One region of the Lysinibacillus sp. NPDC097279 genome, then DNA from elsewhere that is predicted to be linked to it. Evidence: predicted binding sites of a transcription regulator. Region 1 holds the regulator's gene; each other region holds the start of a gene.
What was found. Region 1 encodes Rex, which represses fermentation and respiration genes when NADH is low (regulators of the CRP and FNR family bind a similar motif). Its sites were predicted from a motif close to TTGTGAAATATTTCACAA; they were not measured.
Positions count from the first base shown of each region.

Region 1 (5,087 bases):
AGTTTTTTGAGCCGTCTCTTTTTTTATTTATATAGAAATATTATGATGAATAAAATTGCGAAAAATGCTAGAAAATATATACCTATAATAGAAAAACGATTAATTGACAAATTTTTCAGAAAATTATCCACAGGAACTGTGAAAAAAGTGCATAAAAAAACTGCGAACATTCGTACTTATGCACAAATTGTGGATAACTTGTGTATAAGTTGTGATTATTCTATATATAGTAGCGCATTTTACACAGAACTATGTGGATTAAATAATTTGAAATTGTGGACAGTGTGGAAAAGTCTGTTGATATGTTGGTATTACTAGTTTTATAGTGTGTATAAAGTTGTGGGCATTTTTTGTCGAAAAATAGCACTTGACCAATATATATGAAAAATAAAGACGAGTAAAGAAAAAAGCCATATGACATAGCATATGACTTTTTGAGATTTTATAAAATAATCTTTTCTAGTTCCTCATTTAGCTCGAGCCATTCCATTTCAATAACTTCATGCTTGTCTTTTATAGTAGCTAACTCACCTTGAAGTTGTGAAATTTTCTCATGGTCAGTGAAAATTTCAGGGTCACAAAGAGCTTCTTCTAAACGAGCGATTTCTGTAGCAGCCTCTTGCATATTGATTTCTAATTCTTCTATCGAACGTCTAATTTGGCGCTCACGTTTTTTTGCCTCTTTATCTATTGTAGAGGTAGAGGTCTTTTCAGGAGCAGTTGCTTGTAATTGCGGTTGAGAAGCAGCCTTCATTTGAGCAATTTCAAAAAGTTCCTGTTTTTTTTCAAGGTAATAATCGTAATCACCTAAATACTCAAATGAACCTTCGCCTGAAAGCTCCACTACTTTCGTTGCTATTCGATTAATAAAATAACGGTCATGCGATACGAAAAGAAGTGTTCCAGGGTAATCAATTAAGGCATTTTCCAACACTTCTTTACTATCTAAGTCTAAGTGGTTGGTAGGCTCATCGAGAACTAAGAAATTCGCCTTTTGCATCATTAACTTTGCTAATGCAAGGCGAGCCTTCTCACCACCAGATAAAGAATTGACGGCTTTATCCACATCTTCTCCACTGAATAAAAAGCGGCCAAGTACAGTGCGAATGTCTTTTTCATTCATTAAGGGCCATTCATCCCATAGCTCTTTTAAAACACTTTTATTGCTCGACAGCTTTGCCTGTTCTTGATCGTAATAGCCAATTTGCACATTAGTTCCATAACGTATTTCTCCAGCAAGTGGGGACAGGTCTTTGACAATCGTTTTTAATAATGTCGATTTACCAACACCGTTAGGCCCTACTAGTGCTATGCGATCTTCTCGAAACGTTCGTAGTGAGATACCACTAGATATTTGCTTGTCACCGTAGCCGACAGCTAAGGAGTCAATGGAGAGCACATCATTGCCACTTTGTCGCTCTATCGTAAAGCCAAAGCTAGCTGATTTTTCGTTACCGTCAGGAGAGTCCATCCATTCTGTACGTTCAAGCATTTTGCGTCGGCTTTGTGCCATTTTTGTCGTAGAGGCACGGGCTATGTTTTTTTGAATAAAATCCTCAAGTTTTGCTTTCTCATCTTGCTGGCGTTCAAACATTTTGACATCGCGCTCATAGGTTTTCGCCTTTTCGTCTAAATAAGCACTGTAGTTTCCAGTATATTTCGTAACGCGATGACGAGAAACTTCATAGACGATAGAGACAACTTGGTCTAAAAAGTAACGGTCATGGGATACGATTAAAATAGCACCTTCATAGCCTTTTAAATAAGTCTCTAACCAAGAAAGTGTTTCAATATCTAAATGGTTTGTTGGCTCGTCGAGAATTAATAAGTCTGGCTTACTTAATAGAAGCTTAGCAAGAGCTAAACGAGTTCGTTGACCACCTGATAATGAGCTAATTGCTTTTTCATAATCCTCTGGGTAAAATTGCATACCATGAAGAACAGAGCGCGTATCAGATTCGTATTGATAGCCGCCTGCATCTTTAAAATCATGCTGTAATTGGTCATATTCGGACATGACCTTTGCATACATTTCTGGCTTTTCGTAAACCGCTGGATCAGCCATTTGCTGTTCAAGCGAACGTAATGTTTTTTCTTGTCCAAGAAGCGGTTCGAAAATTGTCATCATTTCGTCCCAAATTGATAAAGTTGAATTTAGACCCGCATGTTGTTCTAAATAGCCAACTTGTACGCCCTTCGGAATAATAATATCGCCAGAATCATATGACAATTGCCCAGCGATGATTTTTAGTAAAGTGGATTTACCAGCTCCGTTACGTCCGACTAATGCTACGCGATCACGGTGTTGGACTTCTAGTTTGACACCACTTAAAATTTCATCTGCAATAAAGGATTTATATAGTTGATTGACTTGTAATACAATCATTCTTGACACCTCAATTCTTTCTTAGTGTAAAGGATGACGGAATTGCTTGCAATGCCAGTGCTTTACTTATTCTAAGCTGTCATGTAAGATTGAAACGATTTCTCTTTAGTTAGTGGCGTAAAACGCGCAGTTAACTAAAGGGAAATCCTCCAGTTGATGTGATAATATTAACGCGCTTTAGCAGAAGTCATCCATTTATAGAAGTGGAAGATGAATATTAAATATGCATTGAACTCAGTGTGGGTTGAAACCCGTCTGAATCAAGTTAACAGCCAGCGAATGCCCTAGATTTTATGGGGAGCCTTTTAAACATGCTCACAAAAAATTATGAGACGCAAATACGCTGAGAGATGTAACTGATTCATATAAGCATGTTTCAAAATGAGTATTCAAATACGCTTAGGTGAATTTGATGTGTTTATAAGGAGGAAAAAGTTTGAAACAAGAAGTAAAAATTCCACAAGCCACAACGAAAAGACTTCCTCTTTACTATCGATTTATCCAAAACTTTGCGCAAGAAGGAATGGAACGTATTTCATCGAAGGAATTGAGCGAGGCGATGAAAATCGATTCTGCAACGATTCGTCGTGATTTTTCTTATTTCGGTGCGCTTGGCAAAAAGGGATATGGCTATGATGTTCAGCATCTATTGAAGTTTTTTAGCCAAACACTTGATCAGCATGAAACAACAAAAGTAGCGTTAATCGGTGTGGGGAACTTAGGGAATGCATTTTTAAAGTATAATTTCCAAAAAAATCATAACACGCATATTGTAGTTGCATTTGACTCAAAGGCACCAAAGGAAGGGAAAATGATAAGCAATATTCCTGTGTATCATCCCGATTTATTAGAAGAAAAGTACGCTGAATATGGAGCAGACCTTGCTATTTTAACTGTATCTTCACGCTCGGCTCAGAAGATGGCGGATCGTTTAGCTGCAATGAATGCAAAAGGCATTTTAAACTTTACACCAGAGCGTATTACCGTACCGGATACTATGAAATTATTAACGATAGATTTGTCGGTAGAATTACAAGCGCTTATTTACTTAATCCGAAATAGTGATAAATAAAGGGCATTCACAAATTTGTAAACTGTTACAAATGATGGTGTTTAAACTATTGAAATAAATTCGCCAAACGAAAAAATTTAAGTTAAAATGATATATATATAAGAGGAGGTGGCTGCAATGGTTGTGCACTTAAGTGCTTTCACACCAGTTAGCCTAGTTATTATCGGTGTGGTTGCAATTTTAATATTCGGACCAAAGAAATTACCTGAGCTAGGTAAAGCAATGGGTTCTACACTTCGCGAATTTAAAAATGCAACAAAAGGTTTAGCTGATGACGATGATGATACAAAAAAGAAAATAATTGAACATAAAGAAAATGATAACGTTAAGTAAGTTAAGGATGTCAATTTAATATGAATCCAAGAGAATTAACAGTTGTAGAGCATTTAGAAGAACTAAGAAAACGGCTCTTTATTTGCGCTGTTTTCTTTGTTATTGCACTTATAGTTGGCTTTTATCTAGCCGAACCACTTATTAAACATATTCAATATAGTAAAGAAGCGGAGCAACTAACTTTAAATGCATTTAAAGTGACCGATCCACTTGTCGTATATTTACAAGTGACGGTTGCAATCGCATTTGTGATAAGTTCACCATTGCTTCTTCATCAACTTTGGTTGTTTATTACACCAGGTTTACATGAGACAGAACGTAAGGCTACTTTAAAATATATTCCATATTCGTTTTTTCTATTTTTAGCAGGAGCTTCATTTTCTTATTATGTTTTATTCCCATATGTCATGCACTTTATGATGGGTTTATCTACAGAATTAGAAATACAGCAAACAATTGGCATTAACGAATATTTTTCATTTTTATTTCGTTTAGTCATGCCGTTTGGAATCATTTTTCAGTTACCTGTAGTGACGTTATTTTTAGCGCGTTTAGGTATATTAAATCCTGAACTGATGGTGAAATTCAGAAAATATGCATATTTCGGGTTAGTCGTTATTGCGGTATTTCTTGCACCTCCAGATTTTATTTCAAACGTTATCGTAGCAATTCCGCTATTTGTAATTTATGAGGTTAGTATTATCATAGCACGCAGAGGCTATCGAAAGTTTTTACAAGCCGAGGCATTACTTTTAGAGGAAGAGCGTAAAGAAGCAGAACGCGAGCAAGTTGAGCGTTTGTTAGCTGAGCAGCGACGACAAATTGAAGAATTAAATGACTAATAAAAAGAGCTAGATGTTTTCACATCTAGCTCTTTTTTTATTGCATTTTTTGCAGTTCTTCTAAAAACTTTTGCAGCGGTTCTGCGTTAAATTGTACGAGTGTTACGAAGCCGTTCAGCATGACATGGGCAATAATCGATGTCCAAATCCGTTTTGTTTTGTGGTATAAGAAAGCAAAGATTAGACCACATATGGTATACAACAGAATATGTGAGAAATCGAAATGAATTATCGCAAAGAAAATAGCACTGACAATGGCTGCCACCCAGAAATTAGTCGTTTGGACGAGCGAGCCGAAAATAACACGACGGAAGACGAATTCCTCTAAAATTGGGCCAAAAACAACAATCGCTAAAATGGCAATTGGAGCACCTTTTGCTATCGCCACTATATCAGCGGTGTTTTCTGAGCCACCCTCGATCCCGAATACAGCCATTTCAATAGCAGCACCAAT
Region 1 covers NZ_JBIWDA010000010.1:3,563-8,649, forward strand. Annotated here, with positions in the region: gene ACIQ1H_RS21850 (ABC transporter ATP-binding protein) at 443-2,386, opposite strand; gene ACIQ1H_RS21855 (redox-sensing transcriptional repressor Rex) at 2,823-3,458, shown strand; gene ACIQ1H_RS21860 (twin-arginine translocase TatA/TatE family subunit) at 3,576-3,791, shown strand; gene tatC (twin-arginine translocase subunit TatC) at 3,812-4,633, shown strand; gene ACIQ1H_RS21870 (CPBP family intramembrane glutamic endopeptidase) at 4,671-5,087, opposite strand, start outside.

Region 2 (5,087 bases), on a different contig from region 1:
ATTTACGGAGTTAGTCGAAAATGGTGGTTCAGCTAATGACATCGTGAAGGCAAAAGGATTAGTACAAATTTCTGATGAGGGTGCATTATTAGCTATTGTCACAGAAGTATTAGATAACAATGCACAATCAATCGAGGACTTTAAAAACGGTAAGGATCGTGCAATTGGCTTCTTAGTTGGACAAATTATGAAAGCTACAAAAGGCCAAGCGAACCCACCAATGGTTAACAAATTATTACAACAAGAAATTGCGAAACGCTAATTCTTTGTTTTTACAATGAGTCAAGAGAGTGAATTCACTTTCTTGGCTTTTTAAATGCAAAGATTGTACATACTAACAAATCGTATAACACTAAATAGTTGTCTAAAAAGAGTATTCATAGCAAAATATAGAATAGAACAATCACTTCACTAAAAAAGGGGATAAGTATATGAAAACTGAACAACAATATTTTGAAGAAGCCATTTCAATTCAACAATATATGGACAATATGACAACACTTAAAGAAGACAGCTTCCGAATTTATGATGGCTTTGAAGTGCCAATGAATGATGGTTTTGTAGCTTTATTGAAGGACAAGCAACCGAAAATTTTAACAATTACTGAAGATTGGTGCGGTGATGCGATGTTAAATAATCCGATTATTCGCCGTGTTGCAGAGGCAGCTGGATTAGATATGCGCACAGTATTACGTGATGCAGATACAGATTTAATTGACCGTTATTTAACAAACGGTGGCCGTGCAATTCCAATGTATATTTTATTAAATGAAGCAGGTCAGGTTATAGGAAAATGGGGACCACGTGCGCCTGAATTACAGGATATTGTTGTGAAGAAAAGAGCGACATTACCAGACAAAGAAGATCCAACGTTTGAGGACGCACAAAAAGCACTTTACAGTGAAATTCGCGAAGATAATATTACGAACAAACAAAATTGGACATATGTATACGAGGATTTCAAGAAACATGTCACAGTAGCATTGCAATAATCTGGCATTGCTTAATTAAAGCTGTAACGTACAATACGTGTTTATTTTGGCGTATTAAAAGCATATGGTGTAATTTGAGTTGCAAGGCGTAGTACTTCGCATGAAATCATCTGTGCAACATTTCAATGGTTTATTCGTTGAAAGTATTAGAATCTTATGAAGCAGGAAGGTATGTTATGAAACGAGCAAGAATCATTTATAATCCTACATCTGGGCGAGAAGCGTTTAAAAAGCATCTACCAGAAGTATTGGAGAAACTAGAGGTAGCAGGCTATGAGACATCTTGTCACGCAACAACTTGTGAAGGCGATGCTATAGAAGCAGCAAAAAACGCAGTAGAACGTGGATTTGATATTATCATAGCAGTTGGTGGAGATGGTACGTTAAATGAGGTTGTTTCTGGTGTAGCCCAATTCGAAAAGCGTCCGAAGATTGGCCTAATTCCAATGGGGACAACGAATGATTTTGCACGTGCTGTCCATATTCCACGAAATATTGATGAAGCCGTTGATATTATTATTAAAGGCGATACCTTACCAGTTGATGTTGGATTGTTAAATGGAGAACGCTATTTCATCAATATCGCTGCTGGGGGACGTATTACTGAGCTAACATACGAAGTGCCAAGCAAAATGAAAACGATGCTAGGGCAGTTAGCTTATTATTTAAAAGCAGTTGAAATGATCCCTTCCATTAAGGCATCACATATGCGTATTGAATATGATGGTGAAGTATTTGATGGAGATGCAATGATGTTTTTATGTGGCTTAACGAATTCTGTAGGAGGCTTTGAAAAGCTTGCACCAGATGCAAGCATAAATGATGGCTACTTCACTTTATTAGTATTGAAAAAAGTGAGTCTTCCAGAATTTATTCAACTTGCGGCAATGGCGTTACGAGGGGAACATTTAAAGGATGATCGTGTTATTTATAAAAAGGCAAGTGTTGTAAAAGTTACGACGGAAAACGAAGTGCATTTAAATCTAGATGGCGAGTATGGTGGAGATGCGCCTGCTACATTTGAAAACTTAAAACGCCATATTGAACTTTTTGTACCACTTGAAGACATTCGTGAGGAAGATCGTATTTAAATTTCATCATATGGAACAATTGGAAGATAAGAGTGAATAATTTTAGCGTTTTTACACTTATTTGTTAATAATCTCCTCGGTAATTGGGATTGTGAACGAATTAAGAAAAATGTTTGGCGAATATACGTATATTAAATGAACAATATTTGAAACCTTTATATTAGGCCGAAGTTTCGGTCCATTATAAAGGTTTTTTGCGTTGAAATAGTAGAAAATATGGGTAGGGATAAGGGAAAGGAAGTGGTGCAATGTGTATAAGTCACAGGAAAGAAAGCTTATCTGGTTAAGCTTTGGTGTTGCGATTATCATGCTACTTTCCATACTTGGAAGAATATTCGGTAGTTAGGAGGGCAATAAGATGATTAATGAATCAGCAGTCTTTTGGAGTCGTGCATTAACAGAGCTTACGTTATCGTTCCACATCATTTATGCAACGATTGGTGTCGGCGTGCCGTTAATGATTATGATTGCGCAATGGACTGGTTATAAAAAGAATGATGAGCATTATATATTAATGGCACGACGTTGGGCACGAGGTTTCGTCATTACCGTTGCTGTAGGGGTCGTTACAGGTACAGCAATCGGTTTACAATTATCGTTACTATGGCCGAATTTTATGCAACTTGCAGGGCAAACTATAGCATTACCACTCTTTATGGAAACCTTTGCATTCTTCTTTGAAGCCATTTTCTTAGGTATCTACTTATATACTTGGGATCGTTTCGATAGTCAGAAAAAACATATGCTCCTTCTAATACCTGTTGCTGTAGGTGCATCGATGTCTGCCGTTTTTATAACAATCGTCAACGCCTTTATGAACGCACCACAAGGCTTTGACATAGTGGACGGTCAGCTTATTAATATTCAACCATTTCTAGCAATGTTTAACCCAGCAATGCCCACTAAAGTCGCGCACGTGCTTGTAACCGCATACATGACATCCGCATTTGTGTTGGCAGCAATCGCAGGTTATCGTATGCTTAGAGGCTCAGATCATATTTATCATAAAAAATCATTATTTTTACTAATGAAAATTGGCTTAGTTTCGTCCATTGCAGCAGCCATTATAGGAGATTTCTCAGGTAAATACTTAGCGGAATACCAACCAGAAAAATTAGCTGCAGCAGAATGGCATTTTGAAACAACAGATAAAGCATCGCTTATATTACTAGGTGTATTGGATGGCGAAGAGGTGAAGTATGCTATAAAAGTTCCATATGCATTAAGTATACTTGCACGTAATAATCCAAATGCAGAAGTAATCGGTTTAGATCAATTTGCGGAGGAAGACCGACCACCACTCTATATCCACTATCTGTTTAACATCATGGTCTTTATCGGCATGTTCATGGTTTTAGTATCATTACTTTACGTAGTAGGTAAACCAAGAGGTTGGCAGTTTATTCATTCTAGATGGTTTAGATGGGTTATCGTTGCGGGTGCACCACTGTCCATAATTGCCATTGAAGCAGGCTGGTGGCTTGCAGAGGTTGGACGTCAACCATGGATATTATACGGTATTATGCGAACACCAGAGGGAGCTACAACGAGCGATCACGTCGATTTAATGATGCTGTTATTCTCTGGTGTGTACGCCGTACTTGGAGTTGGTAGTACTGTCGTATTAATTCGAATGTTTAAAAAGAACCCGATTGAGCGAGAAATTGAAGATCGCAATACAGAAAAGGGCGGTGACATCATATGACATTAGAAGTATTAGGGATTTCAGTATTGTGGATTTTCCTTTTTGGTTATGTGATGATCGCATCCATTGATTTTGGTGCAGGTTTTTTCAATGCGTACAGTCTCCTTATTGGGAAAAACCATATCATAACGAATATTATTAAACGATATTTATCGCCTGTATGGGAAGTAACGAATGTCTTTTTAGTATTTTTCTTTGTAGGGATTGTAGGATTTTTCCCTCAAACAGCATTTTATTATGGCACGATTTTGCTTGTGCCAGTTAGTATTTCATTAGTGCTACTGGCGATTCGTGGCTCGTACTATGCCTTTGAATCGTATGGTGCACGTGGACATATCGGGTATTCACTGACATATGGCTTAACTGGTTTACTGATTCCAGCATCACTTTCTGTAGTATTTGCTATTGCAGGTGGTGGCTATGTGGATATGGTGGAAGGGCAACCAGTATTAAATTATTGGACACTATATACGAGTACATTTGCTTGGAGTATTGTCGTACTAAGCATAGCAGCTGTCCTTTATATATCCGCAGTATTTTTAACGTGGTATGCACATAAAGCAACCGATGTAGAGGCAACAAATTTAATGCGAAAATATGCATTAATTTGGGCTGCACCATTAATGATTAGTGCACTGGGCATTATGTATGAGATGAAATCCATTAACCCAGAAAGCTATCAGCATATGGTCAACTTATGGTGGATGTTTGCCATTTCAGCAGTATTATTTATTATCACGGTCATATTGCTATGGATGCGAAAAAATTATGGGCTTGCTGTAGGATTATTAATCGCACAATTCGCGGTAGCATTTTTTGCTTATGGTATTGCGCAATACCCATATTTACTGTATCCATATTTAACAATCTACGACAGCTTTACAAATACACAAATGGCCATTGCGTTAGTCATCGTATTCGTTTTAGGATTATGCCTGCTTCTGCCTTCACTCTATTTATTGTTGAAACTATTCTTATTTAACAAAAATTATGTGACAGGGAAAGAAGACCATCATGCATAGGAGGTTACAGCGATGGAAAAAATTGAAATGTTTTATGCACCATTTATAGTAGTTATTATTAGTATTATCATTATGTTTTGGTGGGCACCAAAAGATGATTATGTAAGGAACAATAAGAGAAAGAGTCGCGAATAGCGGCTCTTTTTTACACTGTATAGGCTAAAACTATTGATCAATTGAAGATACGCTAAGGAAAACGGGGAGTTCATTCACATTGCGAGTCATGGTGTTTCAGGCAGAATAGCATGATAATTTCATGCCTTGTTCTTTTTTCCTC
Region 2 covers NZ_JBIWDA010000007.1:27,887-32,973, forward strand. Annotated here, with positions in the region: gene gatB (Asp-tRNA(Asn)/Glu-tRNA(Gln) amidotransferase subunit GatB) at 1-262, shown strand, start outside; gene ACIQ1H_RS20085 (thioredoxin family protein) at 432-992, shown strand; gene ACIQ1H_RS20090 (diacylglycerol kinase) at 1,169-2,083, shown strand; gene ACIQ1H_RS20095 (cytochrome ubiquinol oxidase subunit I) at 2,442-3,788, shown strand; gene ACIQ1H_RS20100 (cytochrome d ubiquinol oxidase subunit II) at 3,785-4,810, shown strand; gene cydS (cytochrome bd oxidase small subunit CydS family protein) at 4,823-4,945, shown strand.
Region 2: a site for Rex is predicted at 2,173-2,190, ahead of ACIQ1H_RS20095 (cytochrome ubiquinol oxidase subunit I). Genes of this name have one in related genera too.

Region 3 (5,087 bases), on a different contig from region 1:
ATGGATGAATATCCGAGCATTCGATAATAGCCTTTAACGACTTTTTCAACTGTCTTACATTCGTATCCATCAGTCGATGTAATCGCAACGACTGTTCACTTGGTGTCAGATCAATAAATTTTTCTAAATCATATTCTTGTGTTTCTATCAGCTCTTGTACATCTTCTCGTTGTTGAAGCTTTTTAGCGACTTCACTATTTATACTTTTTAAGCGTTCAAATTTTTCTAGCTGCGCTTCAGGCAGTACTTTTTCTTCTATCAACGTATTTATTATAGACTCAACTTGATGATATTCCTTTAACTGCATGCAAATTGTAATGTATAGTTCCATCACTTCAACATACATAGAGGTGCCCATAGCAAGCAATTGCTCACATATTTCCTTAGCTTTCACATAAAGCTTCAGCTCATATAATGCATAGGCATAGGCACTTAAAGCTTTTTCATCTCCGTTATCATATAAAAACGCCTTTTCAAAACATGCGACCGCTTCTTCATATTGATATTTCTCCACATACATATGTCCTTCACGAATTAACGTTTGGGTTGCGCCTGGAAAAACAACAATATTGTCATGTTTAATAACATGGCGCTTTTGCTTTGACATTTTTCTCACCTCTTTAGTTCACTATTTCCAAATTGTTTATTTTTAACAAAAATAATTGAATTTATATTCATATTTTGTAATGAATTGAATTATAATTAATAATACCTAACATAATTTACATTATTATCAAAATATTCCGCAATCAGATAGTCATTGTTAGCTAGACGAAAACAAGTTGTTCACAAGGAGTGTAATACATGCCATTAATGGATACAATCATTGAATTCGATAGTCGCATCTCCCCTGCTTTCGAGGCACTATCAATTAAAGTTATATCAATTACAACAGCACATGGTCCGTTACAAGATTATTCAATTGACTTCGAATTTTTCACGCGAACAAAAATTAATATGTTTTCGAAAGAAGCAACAACCCATATTTCGAGTATTCATGGAACTATACCTGGATCCATCTCAATTGGGCATCATCAAGAGTCACTTTATATTATTCCCCAAAGTGTTCACATTGAATGCAACTATAAGCTTCTTCATATTGATACAAAAGATATGGAACGCATTTTACAACATCCTAACCCTACACTTTATTATAGTGAGTGGCTTTTAGATGCCATCAAAAATGCGAGTATTCTCGTTGAATTAAAAACGAATCAAAACTCCTATATCGAATGGCCACTTGGCATAAAGTCCGCTGTTATATTATAGGAAGCTAAACAAAATTTTTTATGTAATACATGCTTATAAAATTGACTAACAAATAAACTATTTTGTCTCAGGCATACTTAATTAAGTATGTCTTTTTATTGTGAATCAAAAACCATTCCCTCATTCGTTGCGCTTTTATCATATCAGCTTTCTATTGATTTCGGTATTGCAATTAACAAAGTAACCATTAAAAAATTCACTTCTGACAAATTTCTTTAGTAAAGAAGGTATAATGAAAAAATAGATTTATTATTGGAGGCAACTAACATGGATATAAAAGAAGCATTAAAAACATTTTCTTCAATGACACCTACTGAAAAACAAGCTTTTTTTGAAAAAGAAGGTGATTGGCTATTGAAGGAAATGTTAACACATATCGGTTCTATTGATGAGCAGCTACGTGACCATTTGATATATCGAACATTTATCGACCTGCTTAGTGATAACTTACTAAGTTCACAGCAACTCCAATATTTGTTCGATACGGCAACAGGTGACGATTTCTTATATGCAAACATTGGGGAACAAACGGGAGATAGTGTATTTACTCGCTCCTTTTCAGCGTTACTTGTTGCTAGCATTCTTGCAAAAGATAGCGAGCTCCTTATTTTAAATGATGCAAGCTTGGACACTTTCTTTAAAAAAATTGGTCGTTATTTATTACTTGAGAAGGATACAAGAGGACATGTTGAAGGCAAAGGTTGGGCACATAGCATTGCACATGGGGCTGATTTAGCCGCCATGACAATTAAACATCCTAAATTTGACTTGCAACATGCACCTTCCATCTTACATGCACTGAAATTAGCAACTTGGAAAGATGTTGTCTATGTTAACGATGAGGAAGAACGCTTTGTCAATATTATTGAAGCATTATTAGCAAGGGACTATTCTGAAGAAGCCTTAACGGAATGGGTGGAGCAAACTTTTGATAAATTCGAAATACATTTAGTAACACAAGGCTATAACGAAAGCTTTTTTAGCGGCCGTACTTGCACTTTAAATACGATGAAAACATTGTACTTCGCTTTAAAAATGAATAATCTAGCACCTAAACTTCAAAATACACTTTATATTCAGGTAGCAAAGTGGCTGAAGCTCGGTTCTTAACTAATGAAAGAACATCCAATTCACATTGGATGTTCTTTTGTTTAGACGAACATCAATATTGGTATACTAATTTCTGTTAAATTTTGAAAGCGCTTAATTATGTTAACATAATTTTATCATTGTTCCAATATCCCCTCTCTAATCATTCCTTACATAGAAAATTTATCCTTTATTCTTTGAAAAACTGTCTTTTTATATACTCCTTTTTTTAAAAAAACGCAACTAAAAAGAATTGAAAACAGAGGTAGGTCAAGGATTTTATTACAAATCATCGTCTAAAATGTGAAATAGAATTTTTCACAAAAAAAACATTTACTTAGTTAAATACGATAAACTCAGTATTTTCAACGTTTATACAGTGTTAAATTAACAAAACCTAAAAATACCAATAGTGAAATAGCTTTTTTTGTTCAAAAAATGTTCATATTCAACCCCATTTCATTATCATATTTATAATTAATTATTTTTTTTTTTAGTGAAGCGGGCGTATAATCCTATATGCAAACAAAGACATGATGCGACCATCGACATTGAAATTTTGTCCAATTTATGGTGCATTAATCATCATGTATGTGAACGCTTGCACCAGACCAATCAAATACTAGACATTATGCTTCATATCGAACCATGCCATTGTCATTGTAAATGCAACTGTACTTGATTGGTACAACAGATAAAAGAGGTGACCTCAATACCCACTATTTATAAATGTGAATCAATACTACTACACATTAAATTTATGAATAGCCGTTTTATAGAAAGGAGTCAAACATGAATAAAAAATTAAGCTTAATGTTTTTAGCATTTGGTGCTATCGCAATCCTTTCTGGTTGTGAACCATTAACAGTTTTCAATCCAAAAGGACCGAATGCTCAAACATTATCAAACACAATTATTTTATCCATTATTACAATGGCAGTTATTTTACTAGTCGTGTATGTGCTTTTTGCGTTTATGCTAACAAAATACCGCGCATCTAAAGCATCTGCCGATTATGAGCCACCTCATGAAGAAGGTAGTCACGTACTTGAAATTACGTGGACAGTTATTCCTATTATTATCGTAGCATTCCTAGCAATTGTTACTGTTAAAACAACTAGTACGGTAGAAACAACACCAGAAGGTTATGACAATAAAGAACCACTTGTTATTTATGCAGCATCTTCAAACTGGAAATGGCATTTTAGCTATCCAGAAGAGGGTATTGAAACTGTGAACTATGTAAACATTCCAACTGATCGTCCTATTGAATTCAAATTGTATTCATTCGGACCAATCACAAGTTTCTGGATTCCACAGTTAGCTGGTCAAAAATATGCAATGAGTGACATGTTAACAACTATTCACCTTGCAGCAGATGAAGTTGGCTCTTTCATGGGTCGTAACTCTAACTTTAACGGTCGTGGATTTGCGGAAATGGAATTTGAAGCTCAATCTATGACTCAAGCAGACTTCGATCAATGGGTTAAGGACGTAAAAGCGAACGAAAAACCATTAACTGAAGAGAAATTCAAAGAATTATTAGCAGCTGAACATGTAGGTCGTTCAAGCTACTCATCTACTCACTTAGATTTCAGCCCAGCACCAATGGCACATGGTGATATGGATATGGGGGGTATGGATCATAGCGACATGGATATGTCTGATGAAGACATGAACCATGAAGATATGGACCATTCAACTGATGCCGATTCAACACATTCACACTAATTTTCAAATTTGAAAGGAGCGCATCCTATGAGTATGGAAGAATTATTCCATCCACTGCAAGAACCGATGATTTTAGCGGCAGCTATCAGTATCGTAGTTGGTGCAGTTGTTGTCGTAGCAGGCCTTACTTATTTTAAAAAATGGGGCTACTTCTATAAAAACTGGCTATCAACAGTCGATCATAAAAAGATCGGTATTATGTATATCGCCGTAGCACTATTAATGCTATTCCGCGGTGGTATCGACGCACTTTTAATGCGTGCACAAACAGCCGTTCCTGATAACGGACTTCTTGATGCACAACATTATAACGAAATTTTCACTACACATGGTTTAATCATGATTTTATTTATGGCGATGCCATTTGTTATCGGTTTAATGAACATTGTTATTCCATTACAAATCGGTGCACGTGACGTTGCATTCCCACGTCTAAATGCAGTCAGCTTCTGGGCATTCGCAGCAGGTTGTGGCTTGCTGAACCTATCATTCATTATTGGTGGTTCACCAGATGCAGGTTGGACAGCTTACTTCCCATTATCAGGTACTGAATTCAGTCCAACTGTTGGGAACAACTACTATTCATTAGCACTACAATTATCAGGGATTGGTACGTTATTGACGGGTGTGAACTTTATCACAACGATCTTTAAAATGCGTGCTCCTGGTATGACATTAATGAAAATGCCAATGTTCTCTTGGTCAATTTTAATTACAAACGTTATTATCGTATTTGCGTTCCCAGTATTAACTGTCGCACTTGCTTTAATGATGTTAGACCGTCAATTCGGTACAAAATTCTTTGCAATGACAGACGGCGGTATGGACATGCTTTGGGCCAACCTATTCTGGGTTTGGGGACATCCTGAGGTTTACATCGTTATCCTACCAGCGTTCGGTATTTTCTCAGAAGTTATTGCAACATTTGCACGTAAAAACTTATACGGTTACAAATCAATGGTAATGAGTATGGTTGTCATTTCATTACTATCATTCTT
Region 3 covers NZ_JBIWDA010000001.1:303,183-308,269, reverse strand. Annotated here, with positions in the region: gene ACIQ1H_RS01435 (DUF3196 family protein) at 1-607, opposite strand, end outside; gene ACIQ1H_RS01430 (hypothetical protein) at 805-1,269, shown strand; gene ACIQ1H_RS01425 (DUF2785 domain-containing protein) at 1,537-2,379, shown strand; gene qoxA (cytochrome aa3 quinol oxidase subunit II) at 3,151-4,089, shown strand; gene qoxB (cytochrome aa3 quinol oxidase subunit I) at 4,117-5,087, shown strand, end outside.
Region 3: a site for Rex is predicted at 2,950-2,967, ahead of qoxA (cytochrome aa3 quinol oxidase subunit II). Genes of this name have one in related genera too.